Regions from separate parts of the Kitasatospora sp. NPDC001664 genome, predicted to be linked through region 3. Evidence: riboswitches for the same ligand, from Rfam matches in the RefSeq annotation. Region 3 holds a riboswitch; each other region holds the start of a gene.
The links. Region 3 has a riboswitch for cyclic di-AMP ahead of ACWCYY_RS05510 (hypothetical protein). Riboswitches for the same ligand answer to the same signal wherever they lie in the genome.
Positions count from the first base shown of each region.

Region 1 (5,481 bases), on a different contig from region 3:
ACCGGCCGCCGTTCGGTCCGGGAGGGCCGCAGCGTCGAGGACATGCGGCTGCGGCTGCTGCTGGACACGGTGCTGCAGTCGGCCCAGGGCCTCCAGCGGGAGCTGGCGCTGCCGGTGACGCAGCTCCATCCCGCCGATCTGGTGGACGCGGTGGTACCGGGCTCGGCCTCGCCGCACGACGTGGCCCGGCGGGCGCTGGCCGAGGACGATCCGGCGCTGCTGGACCAGTTGCTGGCGATCCCTCAGGTGCACCTGGTGGTGGACGGCTACAACGTGACGAAGACCGGGTACCCGACGCTGCCGCTGGAGCAGCAGCGGATGCGGCTGTTGGGCGGGCTGGCGATGCTGGCCCAGCGCACCCAGGCCGAGGTGACCTGCGTGTTCGACGGTCAGGACCTGGACGCTCCGGTCATCATGGCGCCGCCGCGCGGCGTGCGGGTGCGGTTCAGCCGGACCGGCGAGACGGCGGACGAGCTGATCCGCCGGCTGGTGCGGGCCGAGCCGCAGGGGCGGCCGGTGGTGGTGGTCTCCACCGACAAGGAGGTGGCGGACGGCGTGAAGAAGGCGGGTGCGCGCCCGGTCTCCTCGATGCTGCTGCTCCGGCGGCTGTCCAGGCCGTGAACTCTTCTGATGTCCGGTCAGGGGAGCGTGGCGCGTTTGTGTCCGTCTCGTGAAAGCCGCTGTGCGTAGGGAAGTTCGTCCCGGTAGGGGAGTGGCGCGACGGCTCCTGACTCACTAGGGTCAGGCGTCAAACCTATTTTCTGGACTATCGCTCGAACGGGTGGGCGTCCAGGAGTGCTGAAGGAGTTCGTCACCTTGGCTTCCCACCGCCGTCCCAAGCAGCCGAGCCGCGCACGGGTCATCGTGCTCACCGCCGCCGCTGCGACCGCGGTCGCCGTCTCCGCCCAGTCCGGTGCCTACGCGGCCCCCGCGAAGCCGACCAAGGACGAGGTCAAGGCCCAGGTCGACAAGCTCTACGAAGAGGGCGAGCAGGCCGCCGAGCGCTACAACGGCGCCAAGGAGCGGGCCGACCAGCTGCGCAAGCAGGCCGACCAGCTGCAGGACCAGGTGGCCCGCGGCCAGGAGCAGATGACGCAGCTCCAGACCGGCCTGGCCGCCGTGGCGGCGGACGAGTACCGCAACGGCGGGGTCGACCCGTCGGTGGCGCTGATGCTCGCCTCCGACCCGGACGGCTACCTGAGCAAGGCCTCCAGCGCCGACCAGGTCAACCAGACCCAGGCGCAGACCCTGCGCTCGCTCCAGGACCAGCAGCGCCGGCTGGACCAGCAGAAGGCCGAGGCCGCCTCGGTGCTGGCCGAGCTGGACCGCAACACCAAGGCCCTGAACGACTCCAAGAACGAGGTCCAGCGCAAGCTGCAGGAGGCCAAGAACCTCCTCAACCAGCTGAGCGCCGCCGACCGCGCCGCCATCACCAGCGGCGACCGCTCCTCCCGCGGTGCCACCCGGATCGACCCGAGCACCCTGCCGCCGGCCGCCGGCTACGCGGGCGTCGCGATGAACGCCGCGCTCAGCAAGCAGGGCCGCGCGTACGTCTGGGGCGCCACCGGCCCGAACAACTTCGACTGCTCCGGCCTGATGGTCTGGGCCTACGCGCAGGCCGGCGTCTCGCTGCCGCGCACCTCGCAGTCGCAGGCCAGCGTCGGCACCAACGTGGGCAACGACGTGGCCAACGCCCAGCCGGGCGACCTGATCATCTATCACAGCGACGCGCACCACGTCGGCATGTACATCGGCAACGGCATGATGGTGCACGCGCCGCGCACCGGTGACGTGGTCAAGGTGGCCCCCGCCAACGTGATGCCGATCAAGACCATCCGCCGCGTCTGACGGCCGGTCAGCCGAGCACGGCATAACGGACATCTGGTGTGAGCCGGGGCAACTGACGCCCCGTGACACGCCCGGGCCCGCCGGAATCCCGCTGTGATGTGGGACACCTCCGGCGGGCCCTCCGTCGTCTCCGGAGGGCGAAATCTCAGCTCACCGTGCATTCGTGATCACGGTCGGTCGCAATCACAAATGCACTTGGACTTTCTTCCGTCTTTTTTCTTACAAGGATTTGAACCGATCACGGTTGGGTTACTAGGGTCATTGTCGAACCACCGCACTGTCGATCGTCCAGCCTGGGCGGCGGCGGTGGTTACCGCCGAGTTCGAGACGCAGCGGGGCAGGGAGAGTTGACTGCCCGACAGGGGACCCCCGAGGGGGTGGCTGCCGATCGGAGCCGGGGAACCACGTTCCTCGGGGTGAATCGGCGTCAGGCCGGCCGGTCCGTCGCGAGACGGTGCGGGGGTGAGACGTCGTAGGGCTACCTTCCAGCCCGAACCCGTCAGCTCACCCGGTAGGCGGACGTAGGAAGAAGGAGCCCGCCTTCGTGGCGTCCCATCGTCGTCCCAAGCCTGCCAGTCGTACCCGCGTCTCGATCATGACGGCCGCCGCTGCCGCCGCCGTGGTCCTCTCCAGCCAGACCGGAGCGCACGCCGACCCGCAGCCCTCCAAGGACGAGGTCAAGAGCCAGATCGACCAGCTCAACGAGCAGGCCGAGGTCACGACCGAGCAGTTCAACGCGAACACCGAGAAGCAGCAGGCCCTGCAGACCCAGGTCGGCCACCTCCAGGACGAGGTGGCGCGCGGTCAGGAGCAGGTGAACGCCCTCCAGGCCAGCCTCGGTGAGATCGCCGCCGAGCAGTACCGCAGCGGTGGGATATCCCCGACCGTCCAGCTGATGCTCTCCAGCAGCCCGGACGCCTTCCTCGGCCAGGCCGGTGCGATCAACCAGGTCGGCGTCTCGCAGGCCGACGCGCTGAAGCAGCTGAAGACCGAGCAGGACAAGCTCGACCAGCAGAAGGCCGAGACCCAGGGCAAGCTGGCCGACCTGGAGAAGACCAGCCAGCAGCTGAAGGCCCAGAAGGAGGACGTCCAGGGCAAGTTGGCGAAGGCCCAGGCCCTGTACGACTCGCTGGACGCGGCCGAGAAGCAGAAGATCCGCGAGGCCGAGCAGAAGGCCGCCGCCGAGGCGAGCGCCAAGGCCGCCGCGGCGAAGTCCGCGGCCAAGCCGCAGTCCTCCGGCGGTGACGAGCGCGCCTCCCGTTCGGAGAGCCGCACCGACCTGAGCTCCCTCCCGGCCGGCTCCTTCGCCGCGACCGTGGTCGCCGCCGCCGAGGCGCAGATCGGCAAGCCCTACGGCTGGGGCGACACCGGCCCGGACTCCTTCGACTGCTCCGGCCTGATGGTCTGGTCGTTCAAGAAGGCCGGGATCTCGCTGCCGCGCACCTCGCAGTCGCAGGCCGGCGCCGGCACCAACATCGGCACCAACATCGCCGACGCCAAGCCCGGCGACCTGATCATCTACTACGGCGACCGGCACCACGTCGGCCTGTACGTCGGCGGCGGCCAGATCGTGCACGCCCCGCGCACCGGCACCCTGGTCCGGCACGAGTCCGCCACGGTGATGCCGATCAACGCGATCGTCCGGGTCTGACCCACCCGAACGTCCTACAGCCCGCAGGCCCGGCCCCGTGCCGGGCCTGCGGCGTTTCCCGACGGTGGATCAGCTGTCCGATTAGTGGTCAAATATTCGTCCCTGTAGGGGTTTGGACTAGATCGCCGCGACTCGCTAACGTCTGCCCCCGGACCTCCGTCAGGACGCCCGCCCACCTGGTCGGCGGCGGTGGCCCGGCCGCACAGGAGCCGCCGCCGTGTCTCGTTCCCCCCTGCCGGCCGCCCGCCGGCTGACCCGCGCGCTGGTGCTCACCGCCGCCGCCACCACGGTGCTCGGCGTGGCGGCGGCCGGGGGCGCGGCCGCCGCGCCCGGCGCCCCGGCCGAGCCGACCTCGCGCAAGGACGTCAAGGCCCAGGTCGACCAGATCTACGAGGAGGCCGAGCAGGCCTCCGAGCGCGCCAACGCCGCCCAGGAGCAGCAGCGCGTCCTGCAGGCCGAGACCGGCACCCTCCAGGACCAGGTGGCCGCCGCCCAGGAGGAGCTCAACCGGCTGCGCTCCGACCTCGGTTCGGTGGCCGCCGCCCAGTACCGGGCGGGCGGCATCGACCCGGCCGTGCAGCTGATGCTGGACTCCGACCCGGCCGGCTACCTCTACCGGGCCCGCACCCTGGACCAGGTCAGCGAACGGCAGAACGACACCTTGCGCCAGGTGATCGACCGTCAGCGCCGGCTGGACCAGCGCCGCGCCGAGACCTCGGCCAAGCTGGCCGAGCTGGAGTCGGTGCGGCGCACCCTGGCGGAGAGCAAGCAGGAGATCCGCCAGCGCCTGGCCAAGGCGCAGCGGCTGCTGAACGGTCTGGGCGCCACCGAGCGGGCCCGGCTCCAGGCGGACGACGCCCGGGACGCCGAGCGCCGCGCGGCCCGCGGCGGGGAGCGGGTGGACCTCGGCAACCTCCCGGCCGCCTCCGGCCGGGCCGCCGCCGCGCTGGCCGCCGCCGCCAGCAAGATCGGCTCGCCCTACGTGTACGGTTCCACCGGCCCCCGCACCTTCGACTGCTCGGGTCTGATGTACTGGAGCTGGCGGCAGGCCGGAGTGACCCTGCCGCGGACCTCGCAGCAGCAAGCCAACGCGGGCCAGCGGATCAGTCTGGCCGACGCCCGCCCGGGAGACCTGGTGATCTTCTACAGGGACATGCACCACGTCGGCATGTACGCCGGCGGCGGTGTCGTGGTGCACGCGCCCTACCCCGGCGCCCGGGTGCGCTACGAGAGCGTCAACGCGATGCCCGTCACCGGAGTCGTCCGGGTATGACAGCAGCCGGTGGCCGGAGTGCGTCCGGCTCCGCCCCGCCGCTCTCCCGCCGGGCCGCGCTGCTGCTCGCGGCCGCCGGGCTGGTGCAGCTCTCCCCGCCCCGCGGCCGGTCGGCCGCCCCGGTGTTCTCCGGGCCGACGGCGGCGGCCACCGTGCCCGCCGTCCGGCCCGAGCTGGAGGCGCTGCTGGCCGACCGCGCCCGCGCGCTGCTGCGGCACGACGCGGCCGCTCTGCCCGCGGGGGAGGCCGGGCAGGCCGCGCTGCGCCGGCTGGCCGATCTTCCGCTGGCCGAACTCTCGTACCGCATCACCGAGTTCACGGAGCCGGCGGGCACCGGCGTGACCCTCACGGCCGAGCTCGGCTGGCGGGTCGCGGAGTACGACGAGTACCCGGCGGTGCTGCGGCGCCGGCTCTCCTTCGAACGGGGCACCGGAGGCTGGCGGCTGACGCAGGAGCAGCCCGAGGGCCCCGCCGCCCCCTGGGACCTCGGCCCGGTCTCGGTGGCGCCGGGCCGGCACTGCCTGGTGTTCGGCCAGGCCGCCCCGGCCGAGCTGGCCCGGACGGCGGCCGCCGCCGACCAGGCGGTGCCGCTGGTCGGTGAGGTCTGGGGCGCGGGCTGGCCCGGGAAGCTGCTGATCGGCCACCCGGCCACCGCCGAGCAGTTCGACCGGCTGCTCGGCACCCCCGCCGGGCAGTACGCCGGGATAGC
Region 1 is NZ_JBSFGS010000013.1:71,992-77,472, reverse strand. It holds gene ACWCYY_RS19830 (NYN domain-containing protein) at 1-621, shown strand, start outside; gene ACWCYY_RS19825 (C40 family peptidase) at 817-1,848, shown strand; cyclic di-AMP (ydaO/yuaA leader) riboswitch at 2,221-2,382, shown strand; gene ACWCYY_RS19820 (NlpC/P60 family protein) at 2,444-3,499, shown strand; gene ACWCYY_RS19815 (C40 family peptidase) at 3,717-4,772, shown strand; gene ACWCYY_RS19810 (hypothetical protein) at 4,769-5,481, shown strand, end outside.
Region 1: another riboswitch for cyclic di-AMP. It lies ahead of ACWCYY_RS19820 (NlpC/P60 family protein); the one in region 3 lies ahead of ACWCYY_RS05510 (hypothetical protein).

Region 2 (5,481 bases), on a different contig from region 3:
GGCGCTCGGCGCGATCCGGGCGGTCCGCCAGCGCGGGATGGCGGTGCCGAAGGACGTCTCGGTGGTCGGTTTCGACGACTCGCCGCTGATCGCCTTCACCGAGCCGCCGCTCACCACCGTCCGCCAGCCGGTCGAGGCGATGGCCACCGCCGCCGTCGACGCCCTGCTGGAGGAGGTCAACGGCAGTGGCTCGCAGCGCGGTGAGTTCATGTTCCAGCCCGAGCTGGTCATGCGCGGCTCCACCGGCCCGCGCCAGCACGGGCGTTAGGACGCGCGAGAAGGGCCCGGGGTCGTCGTGACCCCGGGCCCCTCCGTGCTGTCAGCCCTCCTGGACGACACCGCCCCTGGGTTCGGTGAGGCGCGCCTCGTCGGCGGCGTCGCCGGTCCGTGCCTCGGTGCGGCGCGAGCGCACGAGGTAGTCGCGCAGGATCAGCTCGACGGCGTCCTGCGGGTTCTTGGTGCCGGCGAGGAGCATCAGCTCGATCGCGAAGTCGGCTTCCAGGGAGACGTTGACCTTGGCCATGGCGGCAGGATACGGCCGTGCCCCCGGAGCCGACCAGGTCTCCGGGGGCACGGCTTCATGCCGTCGTCAGACGCGGCCCGCGAAGTCGGGGGCCCAGTTGGCGATGGTCTCGGTCTTCACGCCGGCGCGGGGGTTGGCCGCCTCGACGTACTTGCCGCCGCCCAGGTAGATGGCGACGTGGTAGACGCCGGAGTTGGCGCCGTTGTTGGACCAGAACAGCAGGTCGCCCGCCTGGAGGTTGTCCAGCGAGACCCGGGTGGCGGCGTCCGCCTGGTCGTTGGCCACCCGCGGCAGGGAGATCCCGGCCTGGCGGAAGGCCGCCTGGGTCAGGCCGGAGCAGTCCCAGCCGCCGTTGCTGCTGCCGCCGTAGACGTAGGCCTGGCCGACCTTGGAGAGCGCGAAGTTGATCGCGGCGGCCTTGGAGCCGGTGGCGACGGTCGCGGTCTGCTCGGCGGCCGCGGCGGCGGACTTCTTCGCCTTGGTGGTGGTGCCGGTGGAGGCCGAACCCGACTGCGGGGCGGTCGACTTGGGGGCCGGAGCCGGGGCCGGGGCGGCCTGGGCGACGTTGCCCAGGACCAGCTGCTGGCCCGGGTAGATCATGTCCGGGCCCTCGGTGAGCTGAGCCTTGTTCAGCTCGTAGAGCTTCTCCCAGCCGCCCTCGACGTTCTGCTGCTGGGCGATGGTGGAGAGCCAGTCACCGGCCACCACGGTGTAGCTCTTGGCGGCCGCGGGCTTCGCGGCCGGCTGGGCGGCGGGCTGCTCGGCGGCCTTGGGAGCCTCCGCCTTCGGGGCCGAGGTGGTGGTCGAGGAGGTGTCGACCTGGGCGGCGGCGCCGCCCTTGGTCAGGCCCGCCTTGACGGAGCAGACCGGCCAGGCGCCGGGGCCCTGGGAGGCGAGCACCTTCTCGGCGACCGCGATCTGCTGCGCCTTGGTGGCCTGGTTGGCCTGCGGCGCGTACTGCTTGCCGCCGAACTCGGCCCAGGTGCTGGAGGTGAACTGCAGGCCGCCGTAGAAGCCGTTGCCGGTGTTGATCGACCAGTCGTTGGTGGACTCGCACGCGGCGACCTTGTCCCACACGGAGACGGGGGCGGCCGAGGCGGTGCCGGCGGTGAGGGTCGGGATGGTGAGGCCGATGCCCACGACGCCGGTGGCGGCGATGAGTCGGCGGGCACGCTTGGAAGTGGTGCTGGACAGCACGAAGACGCGTTCCTCTCCCACGCCTGCGAGGTGAGCTGTCGGATTCGGGCTGGAGTTGCCCGGCCGTGCCTGAGCGCGGCTTCACCCCAAGCCTGAAATCGGTCATACATGACCAAAACCAGGCGACTTACCTGTGGTTCCCCCGCCCCTGCCGCGGTGCTGATGAGCTGCCGACCCGTCCGGCGGCAGGATTCGGCGTTCCGGAGGGGCTGGGTCCGTGTGGTCACGAACAGGGCGTCACGTTAGGCAGAGTTAAGTTGAAACCGCAAACCCCTGTGATGCTGATCATGGTTTCTTTACCGACTCTTCATGAACCGGAAGCTGTCGATCCGGATGTCGATTCCGATCGATTCTGTTCAAATTCCTTGCGAGCAAAGGGATTTGCCTATGCTTCGGGTCATGCGGCACGCGAGAGGGCCCCAGTCGGGCCCGGCGGACAACGGATCGGCAAAGGTCAGTCGCCGGAAGCTCCTCATCGGCCTGGCGATCGGCACCGCCCTGGCGGCGGTCGGGGTGGAGGAGGTGGTACGGCGCAGCGGCAGCGGTCCTGACGCCCCCTCGGCGGCGAAGCCACCGCCGCCGACGGAAGCTTCGCATTCGCACGGTGCTTCGCCCGGTGCCTCTGACAGCCCGTCCGCCTCGGCCTCGCCCACCGAATCGGCCGCCGCCTCCGCCTCGCCCGCCGAGACGGTGCGGCCGCGGAGCTGGTCCGACCCGGCCGGCTGGAGCGGCGGCGCCGCGCCCCGCCCCGGCGCGGCGGTGCGGATCACCGACCACGTGCTGCTGGACGGCGACGTGACGGTGGGTTCGCTCCTGGTCGAACCGTCAGGTTCGCTCACCTTTGCCCCGGATCGTCCGGTTTCGCTCACCTCGCACGGCAACGTCGAGGTCCGCGGCGCGCTCACCCTCGCCCCGTCGAACGCCGCCACCGTCCACGCCGTCCGCTTCCCCGCGGTCGACGAGGGACGCTTCCAGGGCGGCGGGATGGCCCTGGTGGAGAGCGACACCGGCCTCTGGGTCACCGGCTCCGGCCGGCTCCGCCTGGCGGGCGCCCAGCGCACCGCCTGGGTCCGCGCGGCCGGCCCGCTGAAGGCCGGCGACACCAGCATCCGGCTGGCCGCCGCCCCGGCCGGCTGGCAGGTCGGCGACGAGCTCGCCGTCACCCCGACCGGGACGCCCGACGCCGAGGGCTTCTCCGAGCGCTACGACCACCGCACCGTCACCGCCGTCAACGGATCCACCGTCAGCCTGGACGGCCCGCTCAAGTACGCCCACCCCAAGGTCACCACCGGCGGCGGGGTGAGCGTCGGCGCCGAGGTGCTCAACCTGACCCGCAACGTCCGGGTCGAGGGCACCGAGAAGGGCCGGGCCCACGTCCACATCACCAGCAACCAGCGGGCCGACGTCCGCTACGCCGCGCTGCGCTGGATGGGCCCGAGGTCGGCCGGCAAGGAGAAGTGGGCCGGCAAGCCCGTCACCGAGCCGGTGCTCGGCCGGTACGGGTTGCACTTCCACATGCTCGGCGACACCACCCGGGGCACCGTGGTGGAGGGCGTGGTGGTCCGCGACACCGGCAGCCACGCCTTCGTGCCGCACAACTGCCACGGCATCACCTTCCGCTCCTGCATCGCCCACCAGACCTGGGAGGACGCCTACTGGTGGGACGGTCCGCTGGACACCCGCACCCCCCAGGGGCCCTCCAACGACATCACCTACGACGCCTGCGTGGCCTCCCGCACCCAGTTCGACCCCAACCCGCGCGGCTACCGGCTGACCGGCTTCAGCCTCGGCGCGGGCAAGGGCGGGGTGGCCCGGGACTGCGTGGCGGTCGGCGTCCAGGGCGCCAACGGCGCCTCCGGCTACGAGTGGCCGGAGACCAGCGAAGGGGTGTGGACCTTCGAGCGCTGCCTGGCCCACAACAACCTGGAGAACGGCATCTTCGTCTGGCTGAACGCCGAATTCCACCACACCGTGGGCCAGTTCGTGGCCTACCACAACGGCGGCTGGGGCATCGAGCACGGCGCCTACCTGAACGACTTCGACTACAACGGAACCGTCCTGTACGGCAACGCGGCCGGCGGAGTGGCGATCCACGCGCTCGGCCGGGACAAGGGCACCGTCTTCGACGGCCTGCTGATCGACGCGGCCGGGCAGTCGGACTACGCCGTCTCCACCGCGCTGCACCAACTCCCGGGCGAGACCGTCCAGGTGACGCGCAGCAAGTTCACGGGATACCGGAAGGCCGGGGTCGCGCTGCGCGCGGTGGACGGCGGGGCACCGGAGGACATCGCCATCCTGGACTGCGAGTTCAGCGGCACCGAGCTCTGGATCGACCCGAAGCTGCCGACCCCGAAGCGGGTGGTGCTGCGCAGGGCCGGGGCGGACCAGGCCCAGGAGATCCACCTCTCGGGCGCGCCGACCCCGACCACCAGCGCCGTTCCACCGCGCGCCGTGGTCACCCCGAGGATCGCGCTGCGGGACGCGGCGCCGCTCTCCTGAGTCCTGGGTCGCGGAGTCCACACGGGGACGGACGCGAGGGGGCCCCGTACGGTTGCACACCGTACGGGGCCCCTCGTGCTGTCGGGGTGTCAGGCCTCCGGCTGCTCCTCGAAGGCGGGCTGCGGGAGCGCTGCCAGGTACGCCGAGGCGATCAGCTGGCCGACGGCCGGGTAGGCGCCGAGCGGGGCGGCGCTGGGGCAGTCCGCCTCCTCGGCGGCGGTGGCCAGCAGCTCCGGGTCGGCCTCGGGGCCGATCACCAGCGGGGCCAGCGCGGGGCGCTGGGAGCCGGTCGCCTTCAGGTGGTTGACGGCCGCCAGCACCGAGCCGGGAACGTCGAGCGCGGCGCCGACCACCGGGACGGCCAGGCGGGCGGCCAGCAGCACGCCGGTAATCTCGGCGGCCTGGGCGGCGTCCTCACCGCCGGCGGTGGTGAGCACGATGCCGTCCGCGGCGGTCGCGATGGCGAACAGCCGGGCCCGGTCGGCCCGGGCCAGCCCGGCCTCGGAGAGGCGGACGTGGACGGCCTCGGCCAGCAGCGGGTGCGGGCCGAGCACGTCCGTCACGACGGCGCCGTGCGCGGCGGCCAGCTCGTGAAGGCCGGTCAGGAAGCCGTGCGGGCCCGGGAGGAGGGGCACCAGCACCGGGGCGGGCAGCCCGGCCTCGGCGGCCCGGGCGAGCAGCTCGGCCACGGTGGGGGAGGAGTCGTCCTGGGAGCCGTCCAGGTAGGCGGCGGCGGTCTCGATGCCGGGCTGCTCGCCGCGCACGATCGAGAGCAGTTCCTCGACCACGGGGCGGACCTCCGGCCCGGCGGTGGCCGGAACGGCCAGCACCAGCGTCGGCGAACCCGCCGGGATCTCCGGCCGCTCGGGACGGCGGTGGCGCCCCCGCGCACGGGAGCCTGGAGTACGTACGGGCAGTGCCGGGCCCGGGATGGCTGCTGTGCTCATGGCGGAGATCGTAGGACATCTCGCCCTACCTCCCACAGCCGGGCCGGAGTCCGGACAGTGATCGGCGTCACAATCCGACAGAGGTGACGGACCGTGAGCCATCTCGACAGACCCCCGAAGATCGACAACCCGCTGGAGTTCGAGTACGCGCAGTCATCGGTATGTCCACGATTGGCCCGCGTTTGTCCTGATACGGGGCCTCAACTCGCTTGTCGGACACCCGTGCTGACTGATTGATGCCCCACATCGTGCACGCGCAAACACCCGTGCTGATGCACGTGCACTGGAGCTATCATCACGTCAAGTGAGGCGAAC
Region 2 is NZ_JBSFGS010000029.1:64,565-70,045, forward strand. It holds gene ACWCYY_RS32250 (LacI family DNA-binding transcriptional regulator) at 1-268, shown strand, start outside; gene ACWCYY_RS32255 (hypothetical protein) at 320-523, opposite strand; gene ACWCYY_RS32260 (transglycosylase family protein) at 590-1,741, opposite strand; cyclic di-AMP (ydaO/yuaA leader) riboswitch at 1,728-1,928, opposite strand; gene ACWCYY_RS32265 (hypothetical protein) at 2,120-4,219, shown strand; gene ACWCYY_RS32270 (sirohydrochlorin chelatase) at 4,309-5,166, opposite strand.
Region 2: another riboswitch for cyclic di-AMP. It lies ahead of ACWCYY_RS32260 (transglycosylase family protein); the one in region 3 lies ahead of ACWCYY_RS05510 (hypothetical protein).

Region 3 (5,481 bases):
GCGGTGGTCCACCCCGACGGCACGGTGGAGTTCCCGGACGTCCCCGCCGGCCCCCCGCTCGGCCTGGTCGGCCTGCCCTTCGAGACGGCGGAGCTGGACCTGCCCGAGGGCTCCAAGCTGGTCCTCTACACCGACGGCCTGGTCGAGGTCCGCGGCCACGACATCGACCGCGGGCTCGACCAGCTGGCCGCCGCCCTCGCCCGCCCGGACCGCGACCCGGAGCAGACCTGCGAGGACGTGCTCGGCGCCCTGCCGTCCACCGCCCCGACCGACGACGTCGCCCTGCTGGTCGCCCGCACGCGCGCCCTGACCGACCGTCAGGTCCGGGTCTGGGACGTGCCCGCGGAGCCCACCGCCGTGCGCACGGTCCGCGCGGAGGTGGCGCGGCTGCTGACCGACTGGGGCCTGGACGAGCTCGCCTTCACCACCGAACTGATCCTCAGCGAGCTGGTCACCAACGCCATCCGCTACGGCCGCGCCCCGATCAAGGTCCGTCTGCTCCGCACCCGCACCCTGGTCTGCGAGGTCTGGGACGGCAGCGGCACCTCCCCCCACCTGCGGTACGCGGCCACCACCGACGAGGGCGGGCGCGGGCTCTTCCTGGTCGCCCAGTGCTCCGACCGCTGGGGCACCAGGTACACCGGCAGCGGCAAGGTCATCTGGGCCGAGCAGCGGCTGCCCTGATCAGCGGACCGTCAGGGTGCCCTTCATGGTGGTCGGGTGCAGCGTGCAGAAGAAGGGGTAACTCCCGGGCGTGGACGGGGCGGTGATGGTCTTGGACTGCCCCCGGGAGAGGGTCCCGGTGTCGAAGCCGCCGCTGCCCGTCGCGGTGAGCGTGTGCGGGGTGCCGTCCTGGTTGGTCACGGTGATCCTGGCCCCCGGCGCGACGGTGAGCTCGGCCGGGGTGAAGGTGAAGTCGCGGATGACGACGGTGGTGACGGTCGCCGCCGTGGAGGCGCCGGCCGACGGGCTCGCCGAAGCCGAAGCCGAGGCCGTTGCGGAAGCGGAGGCGGTGGCCGTGGCGGAGCGGGAAGCCGACGGGCTGGCCGAGGCCGTGGCGGCGGGGGTGGGCGTCGTACTGGGCCCGCCCCCGCCGTCCTTGTCGTCCGAGCAACCCGCCGCCCCGAGCAGGAGCACAGCTGCGGCCGCGGCGCACCGACGGGCACGGCCGGTGGTAGGGCGGATCGGCATCGGATCATCCTCCGGGGTGCGGCCTGGGTCGGGCCGGACCATCAGCGCACACCCGACGTGCCGTCACGCCGCCGCCCCTCCGACCGCGGCCGAAGTTCACCCGACCGGCGGGTGGGGTCAGCGCTGGAGGGCCGTGTTCAGGGTCTGCCAGAGCGGCTTGGTGGCGTAGGGGATCATGTCCTCGGCGTAGTACCACCAGAAGTGGCCGCCCACGTAGTAGGGAAGGTCGATCTTCAGGCCGTAGTAGTACGTCAGCATGGCCTGGGCCGCCGCCTGGGTGGAGGAGGTCGCGGCGTCGGGGAGGCCGATCTCGCCGAAGCCGAGCTTGGCGTTCGGGTAGAGCGCGTGCAGCTGCTGGAAGTAGGAGGTCCAAGTCGCCGCGCTGGGGCGGATGTTGTTGCACTGACCCTCGTAGTAGCTGAGGGTCACGTAGTCCAGGCCGTTGCGCATGTCCTCCGGGACGTACTGCCTGGTGAAGGCCAGCGGGTCGAGCTCCGAGGGGCCGTTGCCGCAGCCGATGTCGTAGTAGAGGGTCAGCGCGCTGCGCTTGCCGGCCGCCTCGACCTGGCGGTAGGCATCGGTGATCTTGGTGGAGACGTCGGCGTAGCTACCGAGCCAGTTGCCGTTGACCTCGTTGCCGATCTCCCAGACGTCCACCTTGCCGCCGAAGGCGTTCAGGTACTGGGCGACGCGGTCGTGGTAGGCCTGGGGCGAGAAGCTCTTGACGAACTCGGAGTCCAGGATCTCGCCCATGAGGTAGCTGACGGGCTGGAGTTGGTCGACCGCCGCGCTGTAGGAGCTCGGGCCCTCGGTCTCGTCGAAGACCAGGCGGGTGGTCGGGGTGCGCGCCAGGTGGCGCGAGGAGTCCACGATGGCGGAGAGCTTGGAGACGTCGTCGACGGTGACGCCGTAGAGCGGGTCCGGCAGCGCGCGCATGCCTGCGGGCGTGGTGGGCGCCACCGTCGGGGTCGGGCTCGGGGTGGGCGTTGGCGTGAGGGTCGGGCTCGGGGTCGGGGTGGGCGTCGGCGTCGGCGTCGGACTCGGCGTCGGCGTCGGACTCGGCGAGGGCGTCGGCGTGGGGGTGGGGCTGGGCGTCGGGGTGGGAGTCGGCGCCGTGCCCACGGTCAGGGTGTGGGTGGGCAGGTTGTGCCAGCGGCCGTCGAGGCCCCGCCAGCGGCCGAACTCCGTGTAGGTGCCGGCCGGCAGGTCGAGTGCGCCGGTGGTGACGGTGGTTCCGCTCGGGCAGATCCGGACGTTCCGGGCCGCGCCGGGGAAGTCGGTCCGGCGGCCGGCCGCGTCGCGGACGGCGACCCCGACGCTGTCCGCGGTGAAGCAGCGCGAGGAGTGCACGGCGAGCGAGGCCGTGACCGAGGGTCCGGTGACCGCCGGGGCCGGGGTGATCCGGTCCTCGACGACGGTCGGACCGCTGGCGGACGCCTGGGTGCTGACCAGGAGGGGAAGGGCGAGCAGGCCGGCTGCGGCCACCGCGCCGACCCGTACAGGGGTGGCAGAAAAGCGCATGGACAGGTTCCTCTGCGACGCCTGCGAGGTGAGCTGTCGGGTTCGGACCGGAGGTACGGCCCGGCCGCGGCTGTGGGAGCGGCTTCACCCCGAGCCTGCGGCGGCCACCGCGAACGCACGGGCGCTGGCGGGGGGCAGCAGGCGGCTGACCTGGTTCCCCCGCTCCCGTCCGTGTCCGTGCTCGAAAGACCACCGGCGGGTGGACGGGATTCGGCGGCCCACCGGAGGGGCCCGCGCGGAGCGGGCGACTCGGAGCAGGCTAGCAGCCGTTCCGACGCGTACAAGTCAGTGAGCGGTGCTGTAGCGCAGCTCACAGACCGGACGCGCCGGTTCAGGCCGTCCGGTGCCGGGAACGCAGACCGGCCGGGGTGGGGCGGAAGCCGCAGGCCCCCTCGTAGAAGCCGGCGTTCTCCGGCTCGTAGTCCACGTGCACCCAGTCGCAACCGGCGCGGAAGGCCTCCTCGGCCACCGCGTCGACCAACCGCTTTCCGATGCCGAGGCGTTGGTGGTCGGGGTGGACGGCGGTGTCCAGCACGAAGGCGTGCCTGCCGCCGTCCCAGACCGCGTGGACGAAGCCGACCAGACGGTCGGCCTCGAAGGCACCGACCCAGGTGAGGCTGTGCCGCTCCAGCCGACTCGCCCACGGCGTGACGCCGGGCCCGGCGTCCGCGCCGAACGCCCGCGCGTGCAGCTCGGACAGCTCCCGGTCGTCGACTCCGAACCGAACCCTCAACTCGACTACGGCCACGCTGATGTCACTCGCCCTCTCGCTCGACGCCCGTCGGGCGACGGCGACCAGCCTAGGGGCGGTCAGCGGGTGCCCGTGACGCGGAGGGAGGCCCGGAGGGTGGTGCCGTCCGTGCTGGTGGCCAGGATGCGGCCGGAGCGGTGCCAGTAGGTGACCGCGTCCGCGTGCTGCCGCAGCCCCGGGGCATGACGGAGGTCGGCCCCGGGGAAGTGGACGGTCGCCGCCGGGACGGCGCTCGGACCGCTGCCCGCGTGGAGCAGGATGCCGGTGCCCGCGGCGTCGATGGCCGGGAGGGCCCAGTGGTCGCCGTCACCGATCGGGCCGGACGGCTCGGCGGCCGCGAGCCGGTGGCCGGGGCCGGTGCCGGTCACCAGCCGCAGGACGGTGCTGTCGTCGTCCGACGGTCCGTCGGCCTCGGGCAGCTCGGCGGCGAGCAACCCCCCGGCCGCCAAGGGGACGGACTGCAGCGGCTGGTAGCCCTCCAGCCGCTGCCGGGAGCGCAGTTGCCAGCCCGGCAGCTCCCAGTGCCAGAGTTCGAGCAGGGGTGAGCCGTCGGGCAGCGCCGACGCCACGACCGCCGCGCAGCCGTCGGCCGAGCGGGCCACGTCGCTCACCAGCCTCTCCTCGCGCCCGAGTTCGCGCCAGACCGCGGTCGGTCCGGAGGCGAGGGCGTCCAGCACCACGATGCCGTCGCCGTCAGCGGTGATCAGGTGGCGGCCGTCGTAGGAGCGGGCCATCCGGGAGGCGCGCAGGGTCGTCCAGGGCCGGACGGTGTGGGTGGCGAGGTCCAGCCGCGAGACCTCGCGGGTCTGCCCGTAGGAGGCCACCAGCAGGGCGGACCCGCCGTGGTCGGCGAGCACCAACTGGTCGGCGGGCACGTCCCAGTGGGCCTTGGTACGACCGTCCGGGGTGAGCAGCCGCACGCCCGCCTGGCCGCAGGCGACCAGGACGGAGCCGGAGACCAGCAGGGCGGCGTCCAGCACCGGCAGCGTGCCGGGGCGGTCGGCGGCAGTGTGCCCGACGGCCCCCGAGGCGCCGCGCGTGGCCGGTCGGCGGCGTGGCTTGGCGAGGTCGGCCGCCACCAGCGGGTCGGCCCGACCGAGCAGCCGTTGGTGACGGGCCCGCTCCTCCCGCTCGGGGAGGGTGCCGCCGAGGCCGCCGTCGCGGACCACCGCGCGGGCCGCCGCCGTGGCCAGCTCGCGGTCCACCGCCGGGTCGGCGGCGGGCAGTTGGGCCAGCCCGGCGGCCAGCACCGAGCGGCCGGTGAGGGCCGGGTCCCCCGTACTGTCGAGCACGGCCAGCGCGAGTGCCCGGGTGGCGTCGCCCGCGCCCAGCGCCAGCAGGTAGGGCAGGGCGCGGCTGCGGGTCGGGCCGCCGAGGGCGACCGCCGCGCTGAGGTCGGCGGCGGCCGAGGGGCGCAGGGCCGGGTCCGGCCAGAGTGCCTCGGCCGCTCCCAGCCGGTCGCCGGACGCGCGACGGTCCTCCGCCCAGGCAGAGCGCAACTCCCGTGCCGCGTCCGGGTCTTCGGCCGAGAGCAGCTCCACGGCGCGGGCGAAGACGCCGGTCCGGTGGGCCGTCCGGACGGCGCGGGTGCGTTCGCCCGCTCGCCACCAGAGGCGGACCACCAGATCGGCGGCGAGCCCGCGGCCCTCGGCCAGTTCGGCGGCCGCCGTCAGCCGCCCGTGCCGGGCCAGCAGCCCGACCGCCTCAGCGGGGGCGTCCAGCAGGTCGGCCAGGACGTAGGCCGCTTCGTCGATCCGGCCCGACCGCTCCAACTGCTCGGCGGCGCCGCGGTAGAGCGCGGCGAGGTGCTGGTGCACGTCAGGACCGGAGAGCACGGAGGTGCCGCCCGGCCCGTCGGCGCGGGGCGTGGCACGCAGCTCGCCGGCATGGCGCCGGGGCAGACCGAGGGTGAGCCAGGACTCCTCGCCCGCCGCCCTCCCGCCGGAGAGCCGGATCGCGTCGCGCAGCGCGTCCTCGTACTGGTGCTGCTCGAACGCCCGGGTCAGCTCACGCAGGTA
Region 3 is NZ_JBSFGS010000003.1:153,219-158,699, reverse strand. It holds gene ACWCYY_RS05520 (SpoIIE family protein phosphatase) at 1-684, shown strand, start outside; gene ACWCYY_RS05515 (cupredoxin domain-containing protein) at 685-1,191, opposite strand; gene ACWCYY_RS05510 (hypothetical protein) at 1,309-2,712, opposite strand; cyclic di-AMP (ydaO/yuaA leader) riboswitch at 2,716-2,852, opposite strand; gene ACWCYY_RS05505 (GNAT family N-acetyltransferase) at 3,044-3,460, opposite strand; gene ACWCYY_RS05500 (bpX6 domain-containing protein) at 3,523-5,481, opposite strand, start outside.